DNA from 3 places in the Streptomyces sp. x-80 genome. Region 2 is predicted to be linked to each of the others. Evidence: riboswitches for the same ligand, from Rfam matches in the RefSeq annotation. Region 2 holds a riboswitch; each other region holds the start of a gene.
What was found. A riboswitch is a leader RNA that binds a small molecule or an ion and turns the genes downstream of it on or off. The one in region 2 is predicted to bind cobalamin.
Positions count from the first base shown of each region.

Region 1 (9,752 bases), on a different contig from region 2:
GGAGCCGCACAGGGGCGCAGTTACATGCTGACCCCGGCGGCAATCTGTGGCAGGTTGTCGAGTGAGCCCCCAAGACGGCCCCGGGCACCGCTCGGGACACCTTCGCAGCGGCATCGAGAACAACAGCAGGCGGGAATCGTGAGGATCTTCGGCAAGGTACGGCACCGGCCCTCCGCCTCGTGGCGGCAGGCGACCGACCGCGCTTTCACGCTGATCGGCGACGGCCGTTACGACGACGCGGGCGCACTGCTGACCCGCGCCGCCGATATGGAGCCGTGGCTGTCGGAGTCCTGGTTCAATCTCGCGCTGCTGCACAAGTTCCGGCACGACTGGGAGCAGGCACGGGCCGCCGGGCTGCGCGCGGTCGCGCTGCTGGACCGCGAGTCCGGGGCGCCCGACTGGTGGAATGTCGGCATCGCCGCCACCGCCCTCCAGGACTGGCCGCTGGCCCGCCGGGCCTGGCAGGCGTACGGCCTCAGGGTCCCCGGCGAGGGGGCGCCGTCCGGCGAACCGGCCGGGATGGCCCTGGGCAGCGCCGCCGTCCGGCTCTCGCCCGAGGGCGAGGCCGAGGTGGTCTGGGGCCGCCGGCTGGACCCGGCCCGGATCGAGGTGCTGTCCATCCCGCTGCCGTCCTCCGGGCGGCGCTGGGGCGAGGTGGTGCTGCACGACGGCGTCCCGAACGGCGAGCGGATCACCGCGGCCGGGCCCTCGTACCCGGTGTTCGACGAGATCGAGCTGTGGGCGCCCTCCCCCGTCCCCACCTGGGTGGTGCTGCTGGAGGCGGCCACCGAGGCCGACCGGGACGCCCTGGAGCGGCTGGCGGCCGACGCCGGCTTCGCCGCCGAGGACTGGTCGTCGTCGGTGCGGCTGCTGTGCCGTACGTGCTCGGAGAGCCGGATGCCCAGCGACGAGGGCGACGGCGAGCACCTGGATCCGCACGACCACAGCGAGCCGGGCCACCCCGGGCCGCTCGGGCACCGTACGGCCGGTTCCGGCTCGCTGTGGCTCCCGGAGCGCGAGTGCGGGATCGCGGCGCCCGCCGCCCTGGTACGCGGCCTGCTGGACGGCTGGGTCGCGGACAGCCCGGACAGCAGGGAGTGGCGGGACCTCGAAGAGGTCTGCTGAGCGTCCCCGTACTCTGTACGGGACTCATCAGGGATTTCAGGAAGGTGTACGGCGGAGATGGCTCAGCAGCCTGTGTTTGACCGAGACGGTGAACAGCGCGAGGACGAGTTCATCGACGACACGACGGACGCGGCACAGCGCGAGGCCGCCTACCGCGAGCGCGGCACCTCGCGGCCGCTCACGGTCGTCGGCCATCCGGCGCTCCACAAGGAGTGCAAGGACGTCACGGAGTTCGGTGACGAGCTGGCACAGCTCATCGACGACATGTTCGCCAGCCTGCGGACGGCCGAGGGCGTGGGCCTGGCCGCGAACCAGATCGGCGTGGACCTGAAGGTCTTCGTGTACGACTGCCCGGACGACGAGGGTGTCCGGCACACCGGCGTGCTCTGCAACCCCGTCCTGGACGAGCTGCCGCCCGAGCGCCGGATCCTGGACGACTCCAACGAGGGCTGCCTGTCGGTGCCCGGCGCCTACGCCCCGCTGGCCCGCCCCGACTACGCCGTGGTGCGCGGCCAGGACCCGCAGGGAAACCCGGTCGCGATCGAGGGCACCGGTTACTTCGCGCGCTGCCTCCAGCACGAGACCGATCACCTCTACGGCTACCTCTACATCGACCGGCTCTCCAAGCGTGACCGCAAGGACGCGCTCCGGCAGATGGCCGAGGGCGAGCCGCGCTACCCGGTCGTCGCCAACGCCTGACCGGCACCGCACGCGCGACGCCGCCGGGCCCGGACTCCGCCGGGCGCGGCGGCGTCGCGCTGTCGTGGGTGCGGTTCAGGAGCTCAGGAGGTGCCCTGGTAGGCGGCCCAGATCTGGGGCGGAATGGACGTGCCCAGCTCGGTCTCGGGACCGCCCACGCCCTGCATGGGCAGCAGCTGGGGCGCTCCCGGCTTGTTGCGGAACATGGTGATGGCGGTGGTCGGTTCGCCGGCGGCGGCCGCACCGCTGTTGGGGCTGGGGGTGCCGATGAACCACGCCGACTTCTGCCGGTCGCCGGGCAGGGTGGCGCCCGCCGCTACCGGCTTCTCGGCCGGCGCCACGCCCGAGGCCGGGCGCCCGGCCGCATCGTCCGCCGCATCCTGGGCAGCGCCGGACGTGCGGCCCGTCATGAGCCAGCCCAGCGACTCCAGCGCCCCGGCCATCTGCTGGGCCTGGTAGAGCGTGAGGACCTCCTTGGGCGCCGGGCGGGTGAAACCGTCCACCGGCTCGCCGTCGAGGGTCATTCTGGTCACCGCGTACGGCTCGGCGTGCCGCCCCTCGTTGGCGAAGGTGCCGTACGCGTTCGCCATCCGGATCGCGCTGGGGGCCGAGGTGCCGAGCGGGAAGGTCTGCTCCAGGGGGGCCATGCTCTCCTTGCGCAGCCCCGTGGCCACCGCCATGTCCCGGATCTTCTCCAGCCCGAGGCTCTTCCCGGCCTGGACGAACGGCTGGCTCTGGGAGTTCAGCAGCGCCCCGCGCAGCGTCCCGAAACGGCGGTCCGCGGCCGTCATCAGCGAGGGCCCGTCGCCCCGCTCGCCCAACTCCTGTGCGGCGGCCGCCAGGACGAACGCTTTGAACGCGGAACCGGCCGGGACGGCGGAGGTGTCCGCGTTGTTGACGAAGTGCTTGGTCGCGTCGGCGCCGCCGTAGAGGGCCAGGATCGCACCGTCCTCGGGCCGCACGGACGCCGCGCCGAACTCCACGAAGGTGTCGGCGGCGCGCTGCTTCGGGTCGATCGTCTTCTTGCGGACATCGGTGACGGCCTTTTCCAGCCGGCGGGTACGCGCTTTGTCGAAGGTGGTGTAAATGCGATAGCCGCCGCGCAGCAGGTCCTTGTCGGTCAGACCGGTGGCGCTCTTGATGAACTTGTTGGCGACATCGATGAGATAGCCGGTCTGGCCGGCCTGGCTGGTCGGCTTGGCCAGGGCGCGCGGCTCCGGGAACTCCCGGTACGTCGCCCGTTCCGCCTCGGTCATCCGGCCGGTCTCCACCTCCCGGTCGAGTATCCACTTCCAACGCGCCTCGGCCCGCTCGTGGTTGGCCTTGTTCAGACCCGGGTCGTACAACTCCGAGCCCTTCAACAGGGCGGCCAGCAAGGCACCCTGGCTGGCGTTCAGCTCCTTCACGTCGACGCCGTAGTACGCGTGCGCGGCCGCCTGGATACCGTACGAATCGCGGCCGAACCAGCTGGTGTTGAGATATCCCCGCAGGATTTCCTTCTTGTCCCGGTGATTGCTCAGTTTCAGCGCGATGAAGAATTCTTTGACCTTGCGGGTGACCGTCTGGTCCTGCGAGAGATAGGTGTTCTTCACGAACTGCTGGGTGATGGTGGAACCGCCCTGGGCGTCCTCGCCGGAGACCATGTTCACCACGGCGCGGGCGATGCCCTTGAGGGAGACGCCGGAGTCGCTGTAGAACGTCTCGTTCTCCGCGGCGATCACGGCGCGCTGGACGGATTCCGGCACCCGGTCGAGGGGGACGTTCTGCCGGTTGACGGCGCCGACGCTCACCATCTGGCTGCCGTCCGCCCAGTAATAGACCGTCGCCTCCTTCCGTGCGAGGGCGTTCTCGCCCGGTATGTCGACGTTGGCGTAGATGACGCCGAACGCCGCCGCGAGGGCGAGGACCCCGCATGCGAAGAGCCCGAGCCACTGTCTCCATGACGGCAGCCAGCGGCGCGGGCCCTCCCGTCCCCGACGTGGATAGTCAATGAACCGACGACGCCCCTTCGTGCCTTTCATGCCCACCTAGATGTGGCGGGAGAGGCTCCGGTTGCCGCCTGACCGAATGGTCGGCTTTGGGGGCGGCCGGGTGAAGAGGCGTCGCAGCGTGCGGTGTTGGGGATTCCGGGGTGGTGGGGAGTGTGCCGGGAGGGGGCTCCCGGCACACTCCCCGCACGTCTCCCGGGGTGGCCCTAGAACTCGTCGTCGAAGGAGACCGAGCCCTCGACGGCGGTCTGGTAGGCCGAGGCCCGGCGCTCGAAGAAGTTGGTCAGCTCCTGGACGTTCTGGAGCTCCATGAAGGAGAACGGGTTCTGCGAACCGTAGACCGGCGCGAAGCCCAGCCGCTGGAGCCGCTGGTCGGCGACGCACTGGAGGTACTCACGCATCGACTCGGTGTTCATGCCCGGCAGGCCCTCGCCGCACAGGTCCCGGCCGAACTGGAGCTCCGCCTCGACGGCTTCCTTGAGCATGTCCGTGACCTGCTGCTCCAGCGCCTCGTCGAAGAGGTCGGGCTCCTCGGCGCGCACCGTGTCGACCACCTCGAACGCGAAGTTCATGTGCATCGTCTCGTCGCGGAACACCCAGTTGGTGCCGGTCGCCAGGCCGTGCAGCAGACCGCGCGAACGGAACCAGTAGACGTAGGCGAAGGCCCCGTAGAAGAAGAGCCCCTCGATGCAGGCCGCGAAGCAGATGAGGTTGAGCAGGAAGCGCCGGCGGTCCGCCTTCGACTCCAGCTGGTCGATCTTCTCGACCCCCCCTTCCCCGTCCAGGGCGGCCATCCACTTGAAGCAGAACTGCGCCTTCTCCCGGATGGACGGGATGTTCTCCACGGCCGCGAAGGCGGCGGCGCGGTCGTCCGGGTCGGGGAGGTAGGTGTCCAGCAGCGTCAGATAGAACTGGACGTGCACGGCCTCCTCGAAGAGCTGCCGGGACAGATACAGCCGCGCCTCGGGGGAGTTGATGTGCTTGTAGAGCGTCAGCACCAGGTTGTTCGCCACGATCGAGTCACCGGTCGCGAAGAACGCCACCAGCCGGCCGATCATGTGCTGCTCACCCGGTGAGAGCTTGGCCAGGTCGGCCACGTCGGAGTGGAGGTCCACCTCCTCCACGGTCCAGGTGTTCTTGATCGCGTCGCGGTAGCGGTCGTAGAAGTCCGGGTACCGCATGGGGCGCAGCGTCAGCTCGAAGCCCGGGTCGAGAAGGTTCTTGGTACCGGTCGCGGCCCCGTTACCAGCGGCGACGGGGGCGGCGGGGGCCGGGACGGCGGTGTGGTCGGGGGAGGGGTGGGACATTACTGGCATGCCTCGCAGGACTCGGGGTTTTCCAGGGAGCAGGCGACGGCCTCGGGGTCGGTGGCCTGCTGCGGAACGGGGACGGTCGGGGCGGCGGTGGCGGCGGCGGTGCCACGCGCCGACTGGGCGATCCGGGTCGCCGGACGCGAGCGCAGGTAGTACGTCGTCTTGATGCCGCGCTTCCACGCGTAGGCGTACATCGAGCTGAGCTTGCCGATGGTCGGCGACGCCATGAAGAGGTTCAGCGACTGGCTCTGGTCCAGATAGGGCGTACGGGCCGCGGCCATGTCGATCAGGGCGCGCTGCGGGATCTCCCAGGCGGTCCGGTACCGCGCCCGGATCTCCTCGGGGATCCACCCGAGGTCCTGTACCGAGCCGTTGGCCTCGCGCAGCGCGTCACGGGTGCGCGCGTCCCACATGCCGAGCGCCTTGAGCTCCTCGATCAGATAGGTGTTGACCTGGAGGAACTCGCCGGACAGCGTCTCGCGCTTGAAGAGGTTGGAGACCTGCGGCTCGATGCACTCGTAGACGCCCGCGATGGAGGCGATGGTGGCGGTCGGCGCGATGGCCAGGAGGAGCGAGTTGCGCATCCCGGTCGCCGCGACCCTGGTCCGCAACGCGGCCCAGCGGTCCGCCCAGCGGGGCTCGGCGTCGGGGTAGTGGTCGGGGTGCAGCACACCGCGCGCGGTGCGGGTCGCGGACCACGCCGGGTGCGGGCCGTGCCGCTCGGCGAGGTCGGCGGACGCCTCGTACGCGGCGAGCATGATGCGCTCGGAGATCCGCGTCGACAGCTCCCGCGCCTCGGGCGAGTCGAAGGGCAGCCGCAGCCGGAAGAAGACGTCCTGGAGGCCCATCAGGCCCAGCCCGACCGGGCGCCAGCGGGAGTTGGACGCGCCGGCCTGCTCGGTCGGGTAGAAGTTGATGTCCACGACGCGGTCGAGGAAGGTGACGGCGGTGCGGACGGTCGCGTCCAGCCGCGCCCAGTCCATCTCACCGTCCTCGCCCAGGTGGGCCGCCAGGTTCACGGAGCCCAGGTTGCAGACGGCCGTCTCCCCGTCGTCCGTCACCTCCAGGATCTCGGTGCACAGGTTGGACGAGTGGACGACCTTGCCGGGCTCGGCGGTCTGGTTGGCGGTGCGGTTGGCGGCGTCCTTGAACGTCATCCAGCCGTTGCCGGTCTGCGCCAGGGTGCGCATCATGCGGGAGTACAGCAGCCGGGCGGGGATCTGCTTGAGCGCCTTGCCCTCGGCCTCGGCCCTGCGGTACGCGGCGTCGAACTCGTCGCCCCACAGGTCCACCAGCTCCGGCACGTCGGACGGCGAGAACAGCGACCAGTCGGCGTCCGCCTCGACCCGGCGCATGAACTCGTCCGGGATCCAGTGCGCGATGTTCAGGTTGTGCGTACGGCGGGCCTCCTCACCGGTGTTGTCGCGCAGCTCCAGGAACTCCTCGATGTCGGCGTGCCAGGTCTCCAGGTAGACACAGGCGGCACCCTTGCGCCGGCCGCCCTGGTTCACCGCGGCCACCGAGGCGTCCAGGGTGCGCAGGAACGGCACGATGCCGTTGGAGTGCCCGTTGGTGCCGCGGATCAGCGACCCGCGGGCGCGGATCCGGGAGTACGAGAGGCCGATACCGCCGGCGTGCTTGGAGAGCCGGGCGACCTGGTGGTAGCGGTCGTAGATCGAGTCGAGCTCGTCCAGCGGCGAGTCCAGCAGATAGCAGGAGGACATCTGCGGGTGGCGGGTGCCGGAGTTGAAGAGGGTGGGGGAGGAGGGGAGGTAGGAGAGCGAGCTGGTGAGGCGGTACAGCTCGGCGACATCGTCCAGCGCGGCCACGGAGTCGTTCTCCGCGAGACCGCAGGCCACCCGCAGCAGGAAGTGCTGGGGGGTCTCGATGACCTGCCGGGTGGTGGGGTGGCGCAGGAGATAGCGGGAGTGCAGGGTGCGCAGCCCGAAGTAGCCGAACCGGTCGTCGGCGCCGTCGGCCAGGGCCGCGTCGACCAGCGCGTCCAAGCGGGCCGCGTGGGTCCGCACGAACGCGGCGGTCGCGTCGGCGATCAGGCCCTCGCGGTGGCCGGTGTCGACCGAGGCGGAGAAGGAGACGGCGCCCTGGCCCGCGGCCTCCTCCGCGATGGCGAGGGTGAGCAGGCGCGCGGCGAGCTTGGAGTACTGCGGCTCGTCGCCGATCAGTCCGGCCGCCGCGTCGATGGCCAGTGACCGCAGCTCGGCCTCGTCGGAGCCGGGGTGCCGGCCGCGCAGCGCGGCGGCGGCCACCTTGCCGGGGTCGGTCGCGGTCAGGTCCTCGGTCAGCTCGGTCAGGGTGCGCAGCAGGGCGACCCCCGGACCGTCCTCGCCCGCTCCGGTGCGGCCGGCGGGGACGCCGAGCGTGGTCACCGCGGGCTGTCCGACCTCGGCGTCTGACGCGGGCTCCGTTGGCGCGATGGTCACGTGGTGCTCTCCCTCACTCGGCGGGGGCCAGGAGGGGCGGGGCGCGACGGGCGCACGCGGGCGTGCGGCACCCCGGTACGGTTCGGGGTGCGCGGGCACACCGCGCGGCGTCCACCGGCCCAACCCGCGAGGCCCGGACGTATCAACGCCCGCACCGACGGCGGCGCGGACGTACCGTCGGCAGGTCCTCGGACTCACGGGCGCGCGAAGGGGCCGAATGGCCATATATGCGCGCTCATACACCGTTGCGGGACAGTTCCGGATTCCCACCGGATTTCCCTGCGGCGACAGCGAGGACGAGCATACATGTGGGGGTGGCCCCTCGCGCGCACCCCCACATGTAGTGAGTCGTCAGTGATGGAGCGGTATCTGTCAGTGCTCGCCGCTATGGTTGATTTCAGGTTTCTTGCTACGTCTGACAGCGAGGAGAAGGCCCCATGGCCGCGCTCACCGACCGGCCGCACATCACGCTCACCGAGCACTTCGAAGAGGCCGCCCGGATACTCGCCCGCCGAGAGGAAGGCGCGCGGCTGGAGTTCGTCGACGGGCGGATCCGGAGCAGATCCCTGCCGGACGGGGACCACGGGCGGATCGTCGAGTGGCTGACGCGGCGCTGCCTCCGCTCACGCCCTGAGCTGTGGCTCCACCCGGGCCAGGGACTCAGGGTGCAGGCGCACCGCGGCGGCCGTGCCCGCCCGGACGGCTCGCTCGCGTCCAGCGAGGCGTTCGTCGGCCAGGGCGAATGGGCCGATCCCGACCCGGTGCTGATGGTGGTCGAGGTCGCCTCCTGCGACTCCGACTCCGGCACCGACCAGCACGACCGGGTGGAGAAGCCCCGCGCGTACGCGGAGACCGGTATCCCGTTGTACCTGCTGATCGACCGTCAAGCCTGTCAGGTGACTCTTTACAGCGAGCCCGACGGTAGCCGCTACGAGGACGTGCACACCGTCCCGTTCGGCAGGGCGCTCCGCCTGCCGGACCCGGTGGGCATCATGCTCGAAACCGAGGCGCTCAAGGACTGGGTGGGCTGAGCGCGCGCATGGCGCGCCGCGCCCCGGCACACCGACGGGCCGCCGCGCCCCGAGGGGACGCGACGGCCCGTTGACCGCGTGCGAGCCGCCGGCTCAGTGCCCGGCCGGGGAACTCACCGTGGCCGGGGGCAGATCGGGGGTGACGCCCTTGTCGCCGACGTCCGCGGTGTAGTCGGCGGGGCTGGTCTCGTCGACGCCGTCCGGGGCCTTCAGGGCCCGCAGGACGACCGTCAGCACGACCGTCACCAGGACGTTCAGCACGAACGCGGTGAGGCCGATGTAGCCGATCTGGCCGATACCGGGGATCTCCTTGCTGGAGCCGCCGAAGTGCGCCTGGGTGGGGCTGGCCACGCCGTACGCCGCGAGGGTGCCGTAGAGCATGCCGGCCGCCCAGCCGGCCAGCAGCGCCCAGCGGTGGAACCAGCGGGTGAACAGGCCGCCGACCAGCGCCGGCATGGTCTGGAGGATCCAGATGCCGCCCAGCAGCTGGAAGTTGATCGCCACGGTCTTGTCCATGGTCAGGACGAAGATCAGCGCGCCCACCTTCACCAGCAGGGAGACCAGTTTGGCGACCTTGTGCTCCTGCGCCGCCGTGGCGTCGGGCTTGAGGAAGTCCTTGTAGACGTTACGGGTGAAGAGATTGGCGGCGGCGATCGACATGATGGCCGCGGGCACCAGCGCGCCGATGCCGATGGCCGCGAACGCGACGCCGGCGAACCAGCTCGGGAACATGTCCGCGAACAGCTGCGGGATGGCCAGCTGCGGATTGCCCTGGATGTCCGTACCGGCCTTGATCGCCATGAAGCCGAGCAGCGCCAGGAAGCCCAGCATCAGGGAGTACAGGGGCAGGATGGTGGTGTTGCGGCGGATCACCTCGCGGCTGCGCGAGGAGAGCGTCGCGGTGATCGAGTGCGGGTACATGAAGAGCGCCAGCGCCGAGCCGAGCGCCAGCGTGGCGTACGCCCACTGGCTGCCGGCGCCGCTCACCAGCTCGCCGCGCGGTTTGCCGGTCGGCCCCGGCTGTGCGAACGCCTTCCCGGCCGCATCGAAGATCGCGTCGAAACCGCCCAGCTTGATCGGGATGTAGATGATCGCCACCGCGATGACGAGGTAGATCAGCCCGTCCTTGACGAACGCGATCAGCGCGGGTGCCCG
Region 1 is NZ_JAJPWM010000004.1:220,417-230,168, reverse strand. It holds gene ACLJWH_RS09120 (tetratricopeptide repeat protein) at 139-1,125, shown strand; gene def (peptide deformylase) at 1,183-1,824, shown strand; gene ACLJWH_RS09110 (transglycosylase domain-containing protein) at 1,908-3,845, opposite strand; gene ACLJWH_RS09105 (ribonucleotide-diphosphate reductase subunit beta) at 4,019-5,119, opposite strand; gene ACLJWH_RS09100 (ribonucleoside-diphosphate reductase subunit alpha) at 5,119-7,566, opposite strand; cobalamin riboswitch at 7,728-7,887, opposite strand; gene ACLJWH_RS09095 (Uma2 family endonuclease) at 8,004-8,597, shown strand; gene mctP (monocarboxylate uptake permease MctP) at 8,691-9,752, opposite strand, start outside.
Region 1: another riboswitch for cobalamin. It lies ahead of ACLJWH_RS09100 (ribonucleoside-diphosphate reductase subunit alpha); the one in region 2 lies ahead of ACLJWH_RS00835 (CoA-acylating methylmalonate-semialdehyde dehydrogenase).

Region 2 (9,752 bases):
CATGCCCGCGACGGTCTCGGCGACCGCGAGTGCCTCGCCGAGCAGTTCCTCCGCGGGAACGACACGCGAGACCAGCCCGGCCCGCTCCGCCTCGGTGGCGTCCATGGTGCGGCCGGTCAGGCACAGCTCCATGGCCTTGGCCTTGCCGACGGCCCTGGTCAGTCGCTGGGAACCGCCGATGCCGGGGATCACCCCGAGTCTGATCTCCGGCTGGCCGAAGACCGCGGTGTCGGCGGCGAGCAGGATGTCGCAGAGCATCGCGAGTTCGCAGCCGCCGCCGAGCGCGTATCCGGAGACGGCGGCGAGGGTGGGCGTCCGCAGCGAGCCGAGCCGGTCCCAGGCGGCGAACCAGTCGCTGAGGTACATGTCCATGTACTCCTGCGGCCGCATCTCCTTGATGTCGGCCCCGGCGGCGAACGCCTTCGGCGAGCCGGTCAGCACGATGCAGCCGACGTCCGGATCGCGGTCGAGCGCCTCGGTGGCCGCCACGACCTCGTTCATGACCTGGAGGTTGAGCGCGTTGAGGGCTTCGGGACGGTTGAGGGTGAGCAGGGCGGTGCGGCCCTTGCGTTCGACGAGGATGGTCTCGTACCCGGGTTGCGTGGTCATGCCTGGTCCCCGCCCCTTTCCGAGGCGTCCCTGATCGCGCGGACGATTCCGGAGAAGTCCTCGGTGGCGCCGGAGTTCGCGGCGAAGTCGGCGTACAACTCGGCGGCCCGCAGCCCCAGTTCGGTGTGCACACCCCCGGCGCGGGCGGCGCGGGTGGCGAGACCGAGATCCTTGGCCATCAGGGGCGCCGCGAACCCGGGCCGGTAGTCGCGGTTGGCGGGACTGCCCGGGACCGGTCCGGGCACCGGGCAGTTGGACGTCAGGGCCCAGCACTGACCCGACGCGGTGGAGGCCACGTCGAAGAGGGCCTGGTGGGACAGGCCCAGGCTCTCGCCGAGCACGAACGCCTCGCTGACCGCGATCATCGAGATCCCCAGGATCATGTTGTTGCAGATCTTGGCGGCCTGCCCGGCGCCCTCGCCGCCGCAGTGCACGGCCTTCTTGCCCATCGCGGCCAGCAGCGGTTCGGCCTCGGCGAACTCGGCCGCACCGCCACCGGTCATGAAGGTGAGCGTGGCCGCCTCGGCCCCGACGACCCCGCCGGAGACGGGTGCGTCCAGTGCCCGCATCCCGGCGGCGACGGCGGAGGCGTGGGCGGCGCGTGCGTCGGCGACGTCGATGGTCGAGCAGTCGATGAACAGGGTGCCCGGCCGGGCCGCGGCGAGCAGTCCCTCGTCGGCGTACAGGCCGAGCACCTGGCGCCCCGCGGGCAGCATGGTGATCACCACATCGGCGGCCGCGGCCGTGGCGGTGGCCGATCCGGGCGCCTCCACCCCGGTGCCGACGGCGGTGGCGAGCAGTTCGGGCACGATGTCGTGGCCCAGGACGCGGTGGCCGGCCTTGACGAGGTTCGCGGCCATCGGGCCGCCCATATGACCCAGACCGATGAAACCGATGGTGCGGATGTCGCCGCTCACCAGGGCATCTCCTCTGCGGAGTCGGAGACGGCGAGCCGGAGTTCGCCGTGGATGGATGGCGCGAAGTAGCGTTCGACGTCTGCCCCGCTCACCTCGGCGAGAGTCCGCGGGGACCACCGCGGGGCGCGATCCTTGTCGATCACCTGGGCGCGGATGCCCTCGACGAGGTCCGGGGCGGACAGGGCGGCGCAGGAGATACGGAACTCCTGCGCCAGGACCCGCTCCAGCGGTCCGAGCCCGCGGGCCCGGCGGATCGCGGTGAGCGCGACCTTGACGGCGGTGGGGGATTTGGCCAGCAGGGATTCGGCCGCTTCCTTGGCCGCCGGGTCGCCGTGCGCCAGCAGACGCTCGACGATGTCCTCGACGTCGCCGGCGCCGTAGCAGGCGTCGATCCAGGGCCGCCGGCCCGCCAGTTCGCCCGCGGGTGCCTCCTCGGCGTACCGGCCGAGCACCTCCCGTACCGGTGCGTCCGCGAGGTCGTCGAGGAAGCGGGGGAGGGCCTGGGACGGGACGAAGTGGTCCGCGAGTCCGCACAGCAGGGCGTCACCGGCGCCGATCTGTGCGCCGGTCAGCGCCAGGTGCGTACCGAGTTCGCCGGGGGAGAGGCCCAGGAGATAGGTGCCGCCGACATCGGGGACGAAGCCGATGCCCGTCTCGGGCATGGCCAGGCGGGAGCGTTCGGTGACGATCCGTACGTCGCCGTGCGCCGAGACGCCGACGCCGCCGCCCATGACGATGCCGTCCAGCACGGCGACATACGGCTTCGGGTAACGGGCGATGCGCGCGTTGAGCCGGTACTCGTCCGCCCAGAACGCGGCGGAGGCGGCACCGCCCCCGCTGGTGACGTCCTCGTGGATCGAGCGGATGTCGCCGCCCGCGCAGAGTCCGCGTTCCCCGGCCCCCGTCAGCACCACGGTCTCGACGGCGGGGTCGTGCTCCCAGGCCGTGAGCGCCGCGTCGATGCGCCGCACCATGTCATGGGTGAGCGCGTTGAGTGCCCTGGGGCGATTGAGGACGAGGTGGGCGGCGCGGCCTTCGGTGCGGAGAAGGACGGAACCGTCGGTGGCACCGGTGGCGCTCACCGGAGTCCCTCCGTGAGGCCGCGGGCCACGATGAGGCGCATGATCTCGTTGGTCCCTTCCAGGATCTGGTGGACCCGCAGGTCCCGGACGATCTTCTCGATGCCGTACTCGCTCAGGTAGCCGTATCCGCCGTGCAGTTGCAGGGCGCGGTCGGCGACCGTGTAGCCGGTGTCGGTCGCGAACTGTTTGGCCATGGCGCACAGCTGCGGCGCCTGCGGATCGCCGCGGTCCAGGGCCTGGGCCGCCTGCTGCACCAGGGCGCGGGCGGCGGCCAGCTCGGTGGCCATATCGGCCAGCCGGAACTGGAGGGCCTGCGCGTCGAGGAGCGGTTTGCCGAACGCCTCGCGGTCGGCGAGGTACGCCAGGCTCTGGTTGAGGGCGGTGCGGGCGCCGCCGAGTGAGCAGGCCGCGATACCGAGGCGGCCGCCGTTCAGCCCGCTCATGGCGATGCGGAATCCGTCGCCCTCGTGGCCGAGCAGCCGATCGGCCGGTACGCGGACCGCATCGAGGACGACCTGGCGCGTGGGCTGCGCGTTCCAGCCCATCTTCTTCTCGTTCGGGCCGAAGGAGAGGCCCGGATCGTCGCGGTCGACGAGGAACGCCGAGACGCCGCGGGGGCCGTCCTCGCCGGTGCGGGCCATGACGATGTAGACCTGGGAGGCGCCCGCGCCGGAGATGAACTGTTTCACGCCGGTGAGGACGTAGTGATCGTCCTCCCGGACCGCGCGGGTGCGCAGCGCGGCGGCGTCGGAGCCGGTGCCGGGCTCGGTGAGGCAGTAGCTGCCGAGGTCCTCCATGGCACACAGCCGGGGCAGCCACCGCTCGCGCTGGGCGTCGTCGCCGTAGTGGTCGATCATCCAGGCGACCATGTTGTGGATGGACAGATAGCCGGCGATCGACGGACAGCCGGAGGCCAGGGTCTCGAAGACGAGGACGCCGTCGGCGCGGGTCAGCCCGCTGCCGCCGGATTCCTCGCGCACGTACACGCCGCCGAGCCCGAGCCCCGCGGCCTTGCGCAGCACGTCGAGGGGGAAGTGCTTGTCCTGGTCCCAGGTCACGGCGTGCGGCGCCAGGTGGTCCTGCGCGAAGTCCAGGGTGGTCTCGACGAGGGCGAGCTGGTCCTCGGTGAGCATCGTGGTGGTCATCGCGCTCACCCCATGGTGGGGAGGGTGAAGCTCGCGCCTTCCTTGGTGCCCGAGGGCCAGCGCGAGGTGACGGTCTTGGTACGGGTGTAGAAGCGGATGGCGTCGGGGCCGTGCTGGTTGAGGTCACCGAAGCCGGACCGCTTCCAGCCGCCGAAGGTGTGGTACGCGACGGGCACCGGGATCGGCACGTTCACACCGACCATGCCCGTGTTCACCCGGCGGGTGAAGTCGCGCGCGGTGTCGCCGTCCCGGGTGAAGATGGCCACGCCGTTGCCGTACGGATGCTCGCTGGGCAGCCGCAGCGCCTCCTCGTAATCCGCCGCGCGTACGACCGACACGACAGGGCCGAAGATCTCCTCCTGGTAGATCCGCATGGCCGGGGTGACCCGGTCGAAGAGGGACGCGCCGGCGAAGAATCCGCTCTCGTGCCCGGCGAGGCGGAAGTCCCGCCCGTCGACGACGAGTTCGGCACCCTCCTCGACCCCGAGATCCACATACGAACGGACCCGCTCCAGGGCGTCGCGGCTCACCAGGGGCCCGAAGTCCGCCTCGGGGTCGTCACTGCGGCCGATGCGCAGCGCGCCGATCCTCTCCTTGAGGCGCGCCACCAGGGCGTCGGCGGTGCGCTCGCCGACCGGCACGGCGACGGAGATGGCCATGCACCGCTCGCCGGCCGAGCCGTAGCCCGCGCCGATCAGCGCGTCCACCGCCTGGTCGAGGTCGGCGTCCGGCATCACGATCATGTGGTTCTTGGCGCCGCCGAAACACTGGGCGCGCTTGCCGTGCGCGGCGGCGGTGGCGTAGATGTGCGCGGCGATCGGCGTGGAGCCCACGAAGCCGAGCGCGCCGACCCGCGGGTCTTCGAGGAGGGTGTCGACCGCCTCCTTGCCACCGTTCACGACGTTCAGGACGCCCGGTGGCAGCCCCGCCTCCAGGAACAGCTCGGCGAGGCGGAGCGGCACGGACGGGTCGCGCTCGGACGGCTTGAGGAGGAAGGAGTTGCCGCAGGCGATCGCCGGTGCGGCCTTCCACAGCGGGATCATGGCCGGGAAGTTGAACGGGGTGATGCCGGCGACGACACCGATCGGGCTGCGCAGGGAGTGCACGTCGATGCCGGTCCCCGCGTTGTCGGTGAAATCTCCCTTCAGCAGGTGCGGAATGCCCGCGGCGAACTCGACGACCTCCAGGCCGCGTTGCAGGTCACCGTGGGCGTCCGCCACCGTCTTGCCGTGCTCGGCGGAGAGCAGTCGCGCCAGGGAGTCCCGCTCGGCCTCGACGAGCTGGAGGAAACGGAGCAGCACACGCGCGCGGCGCTGGGGATTCCACTCGCCCCACCCGCGCTGTGCCTCGGCGGCGTCGGCGATCGCCGCCTCGGTCTCCGCCCGGTCGGCGAGCGGGACACGGGCCTGCACTTCGCCGGTATTGGGGTCGTACACATCGCCGAACGCCCCCGACGTCCCCGGGGTGTGCTTTCCGCCGATGAAATGGGTCAACTCACGTGCGACTGCGCGGACATGTTCACGGGCCATGGGTACCTGCTCTCGTCAGGTGAGGTCCGAGGACGGCCACACGGCACGGAACGCGCGCGGCTGAGCGCGCGGACCTGCGGTGCGGGAGAACGGCATGGAGGGCGGCGAGCCGACCGGGTCAGGTGCGTACGGCAGGGTGGCCGCTCAGCAGGGGAGTCCCGGGGCTCGGCGGCCCTCAGGCGGGAGCTGTCGGTGCTCGCCGGGCCGGATCACCAGAATCGTGGATACACACCGGTGCCATGCGTGTCTGCTCCATCCTCGTGGACAACACGGAACATCCCGCGGCAGGTATCCTGACTCCCGGATCAGCACACGCTCCCCGGCCTTCCCGACGGACTTCTCCGTCAGTGGCCTGTCCAGCTCGAAGAGCGTATTCCCCGGTCACAGTGGCGGGACCGCGCCGGAATCACACCGGCTTCCCTGCACCGCGGGCCTTCGCCCCGACCATATAGTTGGACGTCCTAGTAAGTCCACCCCCGGCCTGCCGCCCCTGATGGTGCACCGCCAACTGACCTCGCGGTATGGGGTTCGGGGGCGGAGACCTGACCGAGCCGGCGGCCCGCGTCCGGCGCACGCACCCCGTTCCCCGCCAGGCCCGGTCGCCGCCCGAGCGGCTCAGCTGTCCGCGATCACCGGATAGGGCACATGCGTACGCCGGTCCGGGTCGACGGCCAGCCGTCCGCCGGCCGGGGGCCGGGCCCGCTGGGCGCAGTCCCGGCGTTCACAGATGCGGCAGCCCAGCCCGATCGGCGTCGCGGAGCCCGGATCGTCCAGGGCGATGCCCGCCGCGTACACCAGGCGCTGGGCGTGCCGGAGTTCGCAGCCCAGCGCGACGGCGAACTCGGCGCGCGGCGCCCGGTGTCCGAAGCCGCCCCGGGTGACGGTGCGGGCCACCCAGAAGTACCGCTTGCCGTCGGGCATTTCGGCGACCTGCGTGAGGATGCGGCCGGGGGCCGAGAACGCCTCGTACACCGTCCAGAGCGGACAGGTGCCGCCGAGCCGGGAGAAGTGGAAGTCGGTGGCGGACTGCCGCTTGGAGATGTTGCCGGCCCGGTCGGCGCGCAGGAAGGAGAAGGGCACGCCGCGGTGGCCGGTGCGCTGGAGGGTGGAGAGCCGGTGGCACACGGTCTCGAAGCCGACACCGAAACGGGCCTGGAGCAGTTCGATGTCGTAACGCAGTTCCTCGGCGGCCCGGTGGAAGGCGGTGTACGGCATGAGCAGGGCGCCGGCGAAGTAGTTGGCCAGCCCGATCCGGGCCAGCCCCGCCGACCGGGACGAGCCGAGTGCGCTGCCCGCCACCAGGGCGTCCAGCAGCGCGGCATGTTCCAGGAGGGCGAGCTGGGTGGCGAGCTGGAAGGCGCGCTGCCCCTCGCTGAGCCACGGTGACAGCAGGAGCAGCCCGCTGCCGGCGTCGAAGTGCCGGGCGTCGGCCGACCGTTCGGGATCGGCCTGGACCACCTTGACGCGATACCGGACGGCGAGCAGGTCCACGAGCGCGTCGGCCGCCCGCCCCGCCGGACCGAGACCCAGGCTCGCGGCGGTCCGCTCGGCCGCGGCGTCCAGATCACCGAAGTGGTTGTGGTGGGCGTAGAAGAAATCCCGTACCTCGTCGTGGGGCTCGATGGGCAGCAGGGCCGCGGTGTCCTCCGGAGCGGCGAGCGCGACGACCCGTTCGGCGGCGTCCCGGTAGCGCTGATGCAGCGCGACGAGTGCGCGGGCGACCTCGGGATGGTCGCGCGCGACATCGGCGGCCTCCTCCTGCGGCACCGGGGCGCCGCACGCCTCGTCCCCCAGGGCCGCCCGCAGCGCGGTGGCGAGCCGCTCCTCGTCGGCCTCGGAGAAGAACTCCGGATCGACGCCGAACACCTCGGCGATCCGCAGCAGCACCGGAGCGGTGAGGGGGCGCTGACTGTGCTCCATCTGGTTCAGATAGCTGGTGGACAGCCCCAGGGCGCGGGCCAGCTCCACCTGGTTCATGCCCCGCTCACGGCGCAGTCTGCGCAGTTTGGCGTGGGCGTAGATCTTCCGTCCTGCGGGCCGTCCCATCGCGGTGACCAGGTCCTCTCCTGCGCTCCGTGCTGCGAAGGCAGCATCCGCACCTTTTGCAGGATTCGCAGATTCGCAGCTCATGGACGGCAGGATTCCGCACTGTGGAGCTGTCGCGCCGCGGTGGCGCGAGGGGAAGACTGAATCCGGTACACCGAACCACCGCACGCCGCGAGGAGCCCCGTGATCGATCACCAGGTACGCGTCCACCCCAGTGCCGACCGGCTGCCCCGCGAGGAGCAGCTCGCCTGGAAACTGGCGGCCGTGGCCACCGGCACCCAGGACGCCCCCGACCTCGACCCCGAAGCCGCGGCGATGGCGGTCAACCGGGTCATCGACAACGCCTCGGTCGCCCTCGCCTCCCTGCGCCGCCGCCCCGTCGCGGTCGCCCGCGCCCAGGCGCTCACCCACCGGGCCGCCCCCGGTGCCTCGCTCTTCGGCACCGCCGCGGATACCCGGGTGTCACCGGAGTGGGCGGCCTGGGCCAACGGCACGGCCGTGCGCGAGCTGGACTTCCACGACACGTTCCTGGCCGCCGACTACTCCCATCCCGGCGACAACATCCCGCCGCTGCTCGCCGTCGCCCAGCACACCGGACGCGGCGGCGCGGATCTGCTGCGGGCCGTCGTCGCCGCGTACGAGATCCACGTCGCGCTGGTCAAGGGCATCTGCCTGCACCGGCACCGCATCGACCACGTCGCCCACCTCAGCGCGGCGACCGCCTGCGGCATCGGCGCCCTGTTGCGGCTGGACACCGCGACCACCTGTCAGGCCGTCCAGCAGGCGGTGCACACCACCACCGCGACCCGGCAGTCCCGCAAGGGCGAGATCTCCAGCTGGAAGGCGTACGCCCCAGCCTTCGCCGGCAAGGCCGCCATCGAGGCGGTCGACCGGGCCATGCGCGGCGAAGGCTCCCCCTCACCGATCTACGAGGGCGAGGACGGATTCCTCGCCTGGATGCTGGACGGCCCCGACAGCGCGTACACGGTCTCCCTGCCGGAGCCCGGCGAAGCGCGCCGGGGCATCCTCGACACCTACACCAAGGAACACTCCGCCGAGTACCAGGCGCAGGCCGTCATCGACCTCGCCCGGCGGCTCCGGGAGCGGACCGGACCCCTGGAGAACGTCCGCGAGATCGTCCTGCACACCAGCCACCACACCCACCACGTCATCGGTTCCGGCTCCGGCGACCCGCAGAAATACGACCCCACGGCCAGTCGCGAGACCCTCGACCACTCGGTGCCGTACATCTTCGCCGTCGCCCTGGAGGACGGCGGCTGGCACCACGAGCGTTCCTACGCCCCCGAACGGGCGCAGCGGCCCTCGACCGTCGCCCTGTGGCAGAAGATCTCCACCGTCGAGGACCCCGAGTGGACCCGCCGCTACCACGACCCCGACCCGGCACACCGGGCGTTCGGCGGACGCGCGGTGGTCACGCTCGCGGACGGCACCGTCATCGAGGACGAACTCGCGGTCGCCGACGCACACCCCGCCGGGGCCCGCCCCTTCGACCGGACCGGATACACGGCCAAGTTCCGCGCGCTGACGGAGGGGATCGTGGCCGCCGCCGGCCAGGAGAGGTTCCTGGCCGCCGCCGGGCACCTCGCCGAACTGGACAGCGACGGCCTCGACGCGCTGTTCCCCGCCGTCGACACGGACGCGGTCGCCGCATACGACGCACAGCTCCCGAAGGGCCTGTTCTGATGCTGCACACCCGCACCACCCCCGCGTCCCGCCGCCGCGCCCTCCGCGAACACCTCGCCTCCGGCCGTCTGCTGAGGATGCCGGGCGCCATCAACCCGTACTCGGCGCGGCTCGTCCAGGAGGCCGGATTCGACGCCGTCTATCTCTCCGGAGCCGTGCTCGCCGCCGACCTCGCACTGCCCGACATCGGCCTGACCACCTCCACCGAGACCGCCGCCCGCGCACAGCAGATCACCCGGGTCACCGACCTGCCCGCGCTCATCGACGCCGACACCGGCTTCGGCGAACCCATGAACGCCGCCCGCACCGTGCAGCTCATGGAGGACGCCGGACTCGCCGGCCTGCATCTGGAGGACCAGGTCAACCCCAAGCGCTGCGGTCACCTCGACGGCAAGGGCGTCGTGCCCCGCGAGGAGATGGCCCGCCGCGTGCGGGCCGCCGCCGACGCCCGCCGCGACCCCGACTTCCTCCTCATGGCCCGCACCGATGCCCGCACCGTGGAAGGACTCGCCGCCGCGATCGACCGGGCCAAGGCGTACGTGGACGCGGGTGCCGAGGCGATCTTCCCCGAAGCGCTCGCGGACGAGGCCGAGTTCGAGGCGTTCCGCGCGGCCGTCGACGTCCCGCTGCTGGCCAATATGACCGAGTTCGGCAAGAGCAGGCTCCTCGACGCGCGCACCCTGGAGAACCTCGGCTACAACATCGCGCTCTACCCCGTCA
Region 2 is NZ_JAJPWM010000001.1:217,606-227,357, forward strand. It holds gene ACLJWH_RS00815 (enoyl-CoA hydratase) at 1-609, opposite strand, end outside; gene mmsB (3-hydroxyisobutyrate dehydrogenase) at 606-1,526, opposite strand; gene ACLJWH_RS00825 (enoyl-CoA hydratase/isomerase family protein) at 1,523-2,608, opposite strand; gene ACLJWH_RS00830 (acyl-CoA dehydrogenase family protein) at 2,605-3,753, opposite strand; gene ACLJWH_RS00835 (CoA-acylating methylmalonate-semialdehyde dehydrogenase) at 3,759-5,282, opposite strand; cobalamin riboswitch at 5,548-5,746, opposite strand; gene ACLJWH_RS00840 (short-chain fatty acyl-CoA regulator family protein) at 5,898-7,328, opposite strand; gene ACLJWH_RS00845 (MmgE/PrpD family protein) at 7,512-9,032, shown strand; gene prpB (methylisocitrate lyase) at 9,032-9,752, shown strand, end outside.

Region 3 (9,752 bases), on a different contig from region 2:
GGCCGTGACCGGTGAGTGACCGGTGAGTGAGCAGGTCCGCGTGTTCGTCGGGTAGGGCGGAGGCTCCGGAACGATCGCGTGGTGTGTGCCGGTGCGACAACTCCGGGGCTGTCAACGGCTCATGTGTCCAGTTGCACGGCCCGGCCGATCCGGTTCCGCGGCCCGCGCGCGGCCGGCGCCCGGCGCCGTGCCGTCCGATCCAGCAGGAAGGGCCCGGGAGCTGTCCCGTGTCCGAGTCCTCGGTGAAGTGACCGAAACGCGTGCGCTGTTCCGCACTCGGAAAGGTGGCGGGCACCGCCCACTCCTTGATCGTCGGCGTGCTGCGCAGGCGAAAGTGCCGGGGAGTGGGGCGGGGCGGGGCCGGTCCCTTGGTTCGATAGTCGGCCGTGTGGGACAGCCCGCAGACTGAGGTTCACGGGCATGGATGGGCCCGAATTCTTCTTGTGGCGGGTGGGGAAGGCGTGTTGTTCTCGTGCGGAAGTGACAAATGTGGCTTGGAACGCCTTCCTGTCTCCCGTGACACGGAAGGTGACACCTCGTCGGAACGTAAGGGGAGAACCTTGTCTGAGACGTTACCCGGACGGCGCATCGAGATAGCTTGGCCCGGTTTAGGTTTCACCGTCACCGCGGAACTCGACGATCGCAACCCCGAGTTGGCCGCTGCGCTGTGGGAATCGCTGCCCTACCAAAGCCTCCAGGGGCACGCGCTGGTGGCGGGAGAGCACCTGTATCACGTGGCGCCGATCCACTCCCTGTTGCACACCCACGCGTCCTACAAGATCGCCGATCGGCGTGAGGCGCCCAACGGGACGGTGTTCTGTTCCGCGCTCCAGCATCTGGGTATCAAGTACGGCGAGTTGACCGAACCGATGCCGGCGGCCCCTGTGGGCCAGGTCCTGGCGGAGGACATATCGACTCTGCTCGAAGCCGGACAGGCCGTCTGGGAGGCGGTCTACTCGACGAAGAAGCAGATCCTGGTGGAGGTCCGCCAGGCGGGCACCTCGGGCGGCCACGGCATCCCCCGGCTGACCGCCGCCCACGCCGAGGCGAACCAGCTGATCCACGACGTGCACACCGAGACGGAGCGGATCTGGTTGTCCGAACCTCCTGAGCTCGGCGACATGCACCGCGGCTGGATCCCCTCCAGGGCCGGGACCCACGAGACGGTTCTGTCCACCCTTCTGTTCGTCAACGGCGAGACCCGCCCGCTGGGGTACGCCTCCTACGGTGGCCTGATCCGAGCCGCGGTCGCGGACATGCCGATGGACTCCGTGCGCCAGATGGCACGCCTGCTGGTCGGTGTCCCGGCCGAGTTCCTGGGCTACTGCGGTCTGGAGAAGCTGTGGGACTTCACCCAGCGCTTCATGTCCTGCCTGGACCACCTCGACCGTGACGACTTTCTGGCCGTGGCGAGACACATGGCCCTCTACATCAACTGCCTGGGGGGCTGGAACCTGCATCTGTTCCCGTGGGACGCCGCGGACCCGCTGCGCCAGCAGCGCCGCACCGAAGTGGAGCAGCCGGCATGAGCGAGCTGCCCGAACGCACCGACGCCCTCGTCATCGGCGGAGGGGTCATCGGCACCTCGGTCGCCTGCCATCTCGCCGAGGCCGGTGTCGGCACCGTCCTGCTGGAGCGGGGCACCCTCGGATCGGGGGCGTCCGGGGCCACGGCGAACGTCGTGCGCACCTTCTTCCCCGGCGACGCCCGCACCGGCAGCCTCGCCGTCCGCAGCCTGGCGGCCTACCGCGCCTTCGCCGAGCGAACCGGATCTCCGCTCGGCCTGCAACGCGTCGGGTTCATGGTGCTGTTCACCGAAGAAGAGCAGGTGGAGAAGTTCCGCCGCGACCACGCCGCGCAGCAGGCCGCGGGAGTGGACGTCAAGCTCGTGAGCGCGTCCGAAGCGGCGCGCCTCAACCCGCTGCTCGACGAGCGCACCGTCCTGGCGGCGGCCTGGTCGCCCGAGGCGTACTCCTGCGACCCCGCCGCGATCGTGCGTGGCTACGCCGCGGCCGCCCAGGAGGCCGGCGCCGTCGTGCGCACGGACGCCCCCGTCACCGCCATCGACCCCGACGGACGGGTCCACACCCCCGCGGGCAGCATCCTCGCCGAGAACATCATCTGCGCGGCCGGACCCTGGGCGGGGGCGGTCGGCGACATGGCCGGCGTCCACCTCCCGGTGACCCCGGAGCCCACTGAGCTGCTCCTCGCCGACCCTCCCGCCGAGCCGCTCACCAACCTGCCGATGACCCTGCACCCCACCAGACTGCGGATCCGCGCCTGGAAGGACCGCATCCTCGTCGGGATGGGCCGCCCCCGGCAGGACGAATCCCGGGAGGACTGGCTCCAGCGGCTGTCGCAGCAGCTCGGCACCACCTACCCGGCCCTCGCGGGCATCCGCCTTCGTCGCGGATGGAGCGGTTCCTTCGACTCCAGCAAGGACGGGGCCGCCCTCATCGGCCGGGACCCCGACCGCCCCTTCTTCTACGCGGCGGGATTCTCCGGCACGGGACTGTGCCAGGCCCCCGCGGCCGGAGAGCTACTCCGCGACCTCTACCTCGGCAAGTAGCGTTGCACTGCCGGTCCCCTCGCCGTGTGGAGACGATCTGGATTCCGTCTTCACATGATCTTGAGTCGCGGATCACGCTCGGGTGATACGTCACCATGAACTGTCCGATGCGGAGCGGGCCTTCGTGCAGCCGTCGCTGCCCCGGCGGTAATGGGGCAGCGACGGCTGGACGGCTGGACGACCCGATGGTCCGCAACGGGATCGGGCGGAAGTCCGGACAGGTACGGCCCGGCGGGACGCCGCCGGGTCGGACGGCCTCCCGCATCGCATCGGTCAGGCCGGACGGACAGCATGAGCCGCTGACGGCCCTGGAATTATCGCGCTGGCACACACCACGCGATCATTACGGGGCCTCCGCCCTGCCCGACGAACACGCGAACCTGACACACTCCGATCACGGCCGGTCACCCGACAGGCTCTCAGCCCTCGCCGTCGGGCGCCCCGCCGGACGCGGGGGAGGACGGCAGCCGCCGGTGGTCGAAGGCGATCAGCGGGTCTCCGGTGAGCGGGTGCTCGGTCACCGCGGCCCGCACCCCGAACACCTCGGCCAGCAGCTCGGGCGTCAGCACCGCGCGCGGCGCGCCGGACGCCACCACCCGCCCGCCGTGCAGCACATGCAGCCGGTCGCACAACGACGCCGCGGCGTTCAGATCGTGCAGCGAGATCAACGTGGTACGGCGCTGCGCCCGCAGCAGCGCGAGCAGCTCCACCTGGTGCCGTACGTCGAGGTGGTTGGTGGGCTCGTCCAGTACCAGCACGTCCGGATCCTGCGCGAACGCCCGTGCCAGCAGCACCCGTTGACGTTCGCCCCCGGACAGCGCCGCGAAGCGGCGGGCGTCCTGCCCCGCCATGCCGACGGCGGCCAGCGACCGGGCCACCGTCTCCCGGTCGCCGCGGTCCTCGCCGGCGAAGGCCCGTTTGTAGGGCGTCCGGCCCATCGCCACCACTTCCCGCACGGTCAGTTCGAAGTCGCTGCCGCGCTCCTGCGGCAGCGCGGCGACATGCCGCGCGGTCTGCCCCGGCGTCAGCGTGCGGATATCGGCGCCGGCCAGCAGGACCCGTCCGGCGGCGGGCCGCAGATGCCGGTAGACGGTCCGCAGGACGGTGGACTTGCCGCTCCCGTTGGGGCCGACCAGCCCCGCGATCTCGCCCGCCGCGGCCATCAGACGCACCCCGGCGACCACGTTGCGGCCCGCGTAGGCGACATGCAGATCCTCGATTCCGACGTTCACCGGCCCGCCGCCATCCGCCGGTCCAGGAGGAACAGCAGGGCCGGGGCCCCGATCATCGCGGTGACCACACCCACCGGCAGTTCCTGGGTGTCCATCGCCGTACGGCACACGATGTCCACCACCACCAGCAACAGCGCACCGGTGAGCGCGGAGAGCGGCAGCAGCCGCCGGTGATCACCCCCGACGACCAGCCGGCACAGATGCGGCACCATCAGCCCCACGAAGCCGACCGCCCCGGACACCGCGACCAGCACACCGGTCAGCAGACTGGTCACCACGAACAGCTCCCGGCGCAGCCGGGTGACGTCCACGCCGACCCCGGCGGCCGTTTCGTCGCCCATGATCAGCGCGTTCATGGCACGGGCGCGCGCCTGGAGCGCCAGCAGCCCGGCCGCCACCGCGAGGACGGGCGGCCACAGCACCTGCCAGGTCGCCCCGCTCAGACTCCCCATGAGCCAGAACAGCACGCTGCGCGTCTGCTGTTCGTCACCGGCCTGGAGCACCAGATAGCTGGTGAATCCGGAGAGGAACTGCCCGATCCCCACCCCGGCCAGCACCAGGCGCAGCGGCGAGAAGCCCCCGCCCCGCCGGGCCATGAACCACACCAGCGCGAACGCGGCGAGCGCCCCCGCGAAGGCGGCCGCCGACAGCCCCAGCCCCAGCAGGCCGCCGGTGCTCGCCCCCAGCACGATCGCACCGACCGCGCCGAGCGACGCGCCGTTGGAGATACCCAGCAGATACGGGTCCGCCAGCGGATTGCGCACCAACGCCTGGGTCGCCGTCCCCACCAGCCCCAGCCCGGCACCGACGAACGCCGCCAACAGGGCCCGTGGCACGCGGAGTTGCCACACGATCAGATCGTTGGTACCCGGCCGGGGCGCCGCGCCCCCCAGCCGCCGGAACACCACCGACCACACCCGGTCCGGCGCGATGTCCGTGGCGCCCAGGGACACCGCGACGGTCAGCGCCACCACCAGGGCGGCACCCAGCCCCACCGCCAGCACCCCGGTCCGCACACCGCGCCCGGCACGCCCGGCGGTGCCGTCCCGTACGGGGATGTCCTCGCGCACGGGGATCTCCTTTCGTACGAGGTCCCGCTGCCGTACGGGGGGCTTCTCGCCGGCCCGCACCGCGGGGCGCGCCCCCACTACCGGGCCGCCGCGAACTCGGCCGGGTAGAGGGTGTGCGCGATCTCCTCGACCGCGTCCGCGTTGCCGACACCGGCGATCGTCGTACGCTCCGAGCCGATCCGCAGGAACTTCCCGTCCCGCACCGCCTTGAGCTCCTTGGTGGCGGGGAAGTCCTTCAGAAAAGCCGCGGCCTCCTCGAACGCCTTCCGGTTCGCGGCCGCGTCCCCGCGGTTGCGTACGGCCAGCTGGATCCAGTCCGGGTTCTTGTCGACCACGTCCTCCCACGACACCCGCTGGAAGGCGCCGTCGCAGCCGCCGAAGACATTGCGGGCCCCGGCCTGGTTGATCACCGCGTTGGCGACCTGCTTGCCGCAGACGGCGATCGGCTGCTTGGTCCCCGCGTCGAAGTCGAAGAAGAAGTAGCCCGGCCGCCGCTCCGGCGGCACGTCGCCGATCGCCTTGTGGACCGCGGCGACCTTCGCCCGCATCCCCGACACGAGTTCCGCCGCCCGCTTCGAGGTCCCCGTCACCGCGCCCAGCCGGGTGAGGTCGCCCTCCACACCGGACAGGTCCCGCTGCGGCTCCTTGGCCATCGGCGCACAGGCGGTGGAGGCCAGATAGATGTGCCGGATCCCCGCCGACGCGAACTCCGCCGCGGTCGGCGCGTCACCCGCCCCGCCCATGTGCTCCATCGACGCGAACGTGTCGATGTAGAGATCCGCCCCGGAGCCCAGCAGCTTCTCCTTGGGAATCACCGCCTTCCCCAGCACCGGCACCCGCTGCGCCCGTGCGTCGAGATCCGCGGGCAGGGTGCCCTTGCCGGGCGGGAATCCCGTTCCGACGACCCGGTCGCCCGCCCCCAGTCGGAGCAGCATCTCCAGGGCGGCGGCATTGCTCGTCACGATCCTGTCGGGCGCCGCCGGGAACGTGGTCGGCACGCCCTGACAGTCCGTGACCCGCACCGGAAACCCGGAGCCGCCGCTCCCCGCGGCAGCCGGCCCGGCCCCCTTGACGCCGTCCACGGCACCGCCGCCACCGCACGCCGTGGCGGCCACCGCGACCACCACCGCGAGCCCGCACATCTTCCCAGGACGCATGGACCATCTCCTCTACCACTCACCAGCCGACGGGCCACGGACGCGACCCGGCACAGGTAGTCGGCCGGACCCGCCTCCCGGTTCCCGCCTCCCGGCCGACGCCATGTCACGGACCGCACGGCGGACGCGGTGTGGCCGCTACGGCGTCCGGACGGTGCCGATCGCCGACCGGGAACCGCCACGTACCGGGGCACCTGCCGGGGTCGTGCCGGCCGCAGCCGCGGACCGTGGCCACCGGGCCCGGTCTTGGCCATGTACCCGACACGGGGTACCGTCGGTCCGTTATCGACGAGGGTGTGGCGGAAGCCGGTGGAAATCCGGCACGGTCGCGCCACTGTGAGCGAGACGGCGAGCCCCCCGGGCGGGCCGTCACGTGAGTCAGACACGCCGCCCTCGTCCAGTGCACCACCGATATGGGACGCGAACTCCCAGAGGAGGCCCTGCCATGGCGCAGCATGTCGCCCAGCCGACAGCCACCACCCCCGTCGCACCCGCCAAGCTGCCGCTGACAGCGATAGCCCCCTGGGCGGTCTTTTTCGGCATCCTGATGCTCGTCCTGCTGTACTTCGTCGGCGCCGAGCAGGGCGCCACCTCCGTGATCAGCGGTGCGGACGTCCACGAATGGGTACACGACGGACGCCACCTGCTCGGCTTCCCCTGCCACTGACGCGAGGGACGCCGCATACCCATGAACTCCGCAACGGTAAGAAACCTGCTCGTGCGGGGCATGCTCGCCGGCCTCACGGCCGGGGTGCTCGCCCTGATCGTCGCCTACTTCCTCGGTGAGCCGAACGTCGACGGCGCCATCGGCTTCGAGGAGGCCCACGCCCCGGCGCATGAGCACGAGGTCGAGCTCGTCTCCCGCGGCCTCCAGTCCACCGCCGGCCTCGCCACCGGTGTCCTGGTCTACGGTGTCGCGTTCGGCGGCATCGCCGCGCTCGCCTACTGCTTCGCGCTCGGCCGCGTCGGCCGCCGCACCCCGCGGGCCACCGCGCTGCTGCTGTCCGGCTGCGCGCTGCTCGCCGTGTACGTCGTGCCGTTCCTGAAGTACCCGGCCAACCCGCCGTCGGTCGGCGAGCCCGACACCATCGGCAGGCGCACGACCCTGTACTTCCTGATGATGCTGCTCAGCGTGCTCCTCGCGATCGCCGCCACCCTCCTGGGCAAGCGGCTCGTCCCACGACTGGGCGCCTGGTACGCCACGGTCGTCGCGGTGACGGCCTTCGCCCTCGTGATCGGGCTGGCGTATGCCTTCCTGCCCGTCACCAACGAGGTGCCGAAGAACTTCCCCGCGACCCTGCTGTGGCGGTTCCGCCTCTCCGCCCTCGCCATCCAGATCACCCTGTGGGGCGGTTTCGGCCTCGCCTTCGGCGAACTCGCCGAGCGGTTCCTGGCCCCCAAGCCCGCGCCGGCCGCACCGGGAGCGGCGGTCGCCGCCTCGGACTGACCGACCCGAAGCCACCAGGGAGAGGGCCCGCGGAACCATCCGGGGGCCCTCTCGCGTTCTCCGGACACCGACGCCCCGGACGACGGACATGACCCATCGACGACGCCGACCACATCGATCACACCGACCAGCCCGACCAGACCGATCAGGCAGGGCGTACGCGCAACTGATCGTGAGCCGACGACAGTAGCGAGCGGCGCCGGCTTCGCCACGGTGCGGGCACTCCACGACACCGGGTCAGCTCACGGCCGCCGCCAGGGGCGGACCACCGAACCGCCGGAAGGCCGCCGCAGGGCGAGGCCGGTGCGCACAGTGCGCACCGGCCTCGCCCCGGATCACGCGCGGTCAGTACACCGACGGCTCACGGCTCACGGCTCACAGCTCACCGCGGATCGTGCGCGCGGCGGCGACCAGGTTCTCCAGCGAGGCACGCGTCTCGGGCCAGCCACGGGTCTTGAGGCCACAGTCGGGGTTGACCCACAGCCGTTCCGCCGGCAGGGCCTCAAGTCCGGTGCGCAGCAGGGCGGTGGCCTCCTCGGCGCTCGGCACGCGCGGGGAGTGGATGTCGTACACGCCGGGGCCGGCCTCCCGCGGGTAGCCATGGGCCGCCAGCTCCCGGGCGACCTGCATATGGGACCGGGCGGCCTCCAGACTGATGACATCGGCGTCCAGATCGTCGATGGCCTCGACGATGTCACCGAACTCCGCGTAGCACATATGGGTGTGGATCTGGGTGGCCGGCCGCACCCCGCCGGTGGTGAGCCGGAAGGCTTCCGTGGCCCACCCCAGATAGGCGGACCGGTCGGCGGTGCGCAGCGGCAGGGTTTCGCGCAGGGCGGGCTCGTCCACCTGGATGACCGAAGTCCCCGCCGCCTCCAGGTCGTTCACCTCGTCGCGCAGCGCGAGGGCGACCTGGCGGGCGGTGTCGGCGAGGGGCTGGTCGTCGCGGACGAAGGACCAGGCGAGCATGGTGACGGGGCCCGTCAGCATGCCCTTGACCGGGCGGTCGGTGAGGGACTGGGCGTAGGTCGTCCAGCGCACCGTCATCGGCGCGGGGCGCGAGATGTCCCCGGCGAGGATCGGCGGCCGCACGTAGCGGGTGCCGTACGACTGGACCCAGCCGTGCTGGGTGGCGAGGTAGCCGGTGAGCTGTTCGGCGAAGTACTGGACCATGTCGTTGCGTTCGGCCTCGCCGTGCACCAGGACGTCCAGCCCGGCCTTCTCCTGGAAGGAGATCACCTCCCGGATCTCGGTCTTGATGCGCTCCTCGTACCCGGCGGTGTCGATGCGCCCGGCCCGCAGATCGCTGCGCGCGGTGCGCACTTCGGTGGTCTGCGGGAAGGAACCGATGGTGGTGGTCGGCAGCAGTGGCAGGCCGAGGTGGGCGCGCTGGGCGGCGGTCCGCTCGGCGTACGGCTGGGAGCGGCGCGCGTCGGCCTCGGTGACGGCCGCCGTGCGGGCCCGTACGGCCGGGTCCAGGGTGATCGGGGAGCCGGCCCGCGACGCCAGGTGGGCACGGTTGGCCGACAGTTCGGCGGCGATCGCGCCGGTGCCGCGCGCGAGGCCGTTGGCGAGCGTGACGATTTCGGCGGTCTTCTGCCGGGCGAAGGCGAGCCAGCGCACGATCTGCGGTGCGATGTCGTGTTCGGCGGTCGCGTCGAGCGGGACGTGCAGCAGGCTGCACGAGGCGGCCACGTCGACCCGGTCGGCCAGGCCCAGCAGGGTGCCGAGCACGGCCAGGGACTTCTCCAGGTCGTTGACCCAGATGTTGCGGCCGTTGACGACGCCGGCGACGAGGCGCTTGCCGGGCAGCCCGCCGACGGCGGCGAGCGCGTCGAGGTTGGCGGCGGCGGCCTCGGTGAAGTCCACCGCGAGCCCCTCCACCGGCGCCTTGGCCAGCACGGGCAGTGCGTCGCCGAGCCGGTCGAAGTAGGAGGCGACCAGCAGCTTCGGGCGGTCGGTGAGTGCGCCGAGGTAGCGATAGGCGCGCTCGGTGGCGTCCAGTTCGGCCGGGGTGCGGTCCTGGACGAGAGCCGGTTCGTCGAGTTGCACCCACTCGGCGCCCGCGGCGCGCAGGTCGGCGAGGACCTCGGCGTACACGGGCAGCAGCCGGTCGAGGAGGGTGAGCGGGTCGAAGCCGGCGGCCACACCGGGCGCGGGCTTGGCGAGCAGGAGGTAGGTGACGGGTCCGACGAGGACGGGCCGCGCGCTCAAGTCCAGGGCGAGGGCCTCCTTGAGCTCGGCCACCTGCTTGGACGAGTCGGCCGTGAACACCGT
Region 3 is NZ_JAJPWM010000026.1:31,812-41,563, forward strand. It holds gene ACLJWH_RS36345 (hypothetical protein) at 561-1,529, shown strand; gene ACLJWH_RS36350 (NAD(P)/FAD-dependent oxidoreductase) at 1,526-2,569, shown strand; gene ACLJWH_RS36355 (ABC transporter ATP-binding protein) at 2,989-3,801, opposite strand; gene ACLJWH_RS36360 (FecCD family ABC transporter permease) at 3,798-4,859, opposite strand; gene ACLJWH_RS36365 (ABC transporter substrate-binding protein) at 4,949-6,028, opposite strand; cobalamin riboswitch at 6,287-6,435, shown strand; gene ACLJWH_RS36370 (CbtB domain-containing protein) at 6,474-6,695, shown strand; gene ACLJWH_RS36375 (CbtA family protein) at 6,717-7,475, shown strand; gene metE (5-methyltetrahydropteroyltriglutamate--homocysteine S-methyltransferase) at 7,851-9,752, opposite strand, start outside.
Region 3: another riboswitch for cobalamin. It lies ahead of ACLJWH_RS36370 (CbtB domain-containing protein); the one in region 2 lies ahead of ACLJWH_RS00835 (CoA-acylating methylmalonate-semialdehyde dehydrogenase).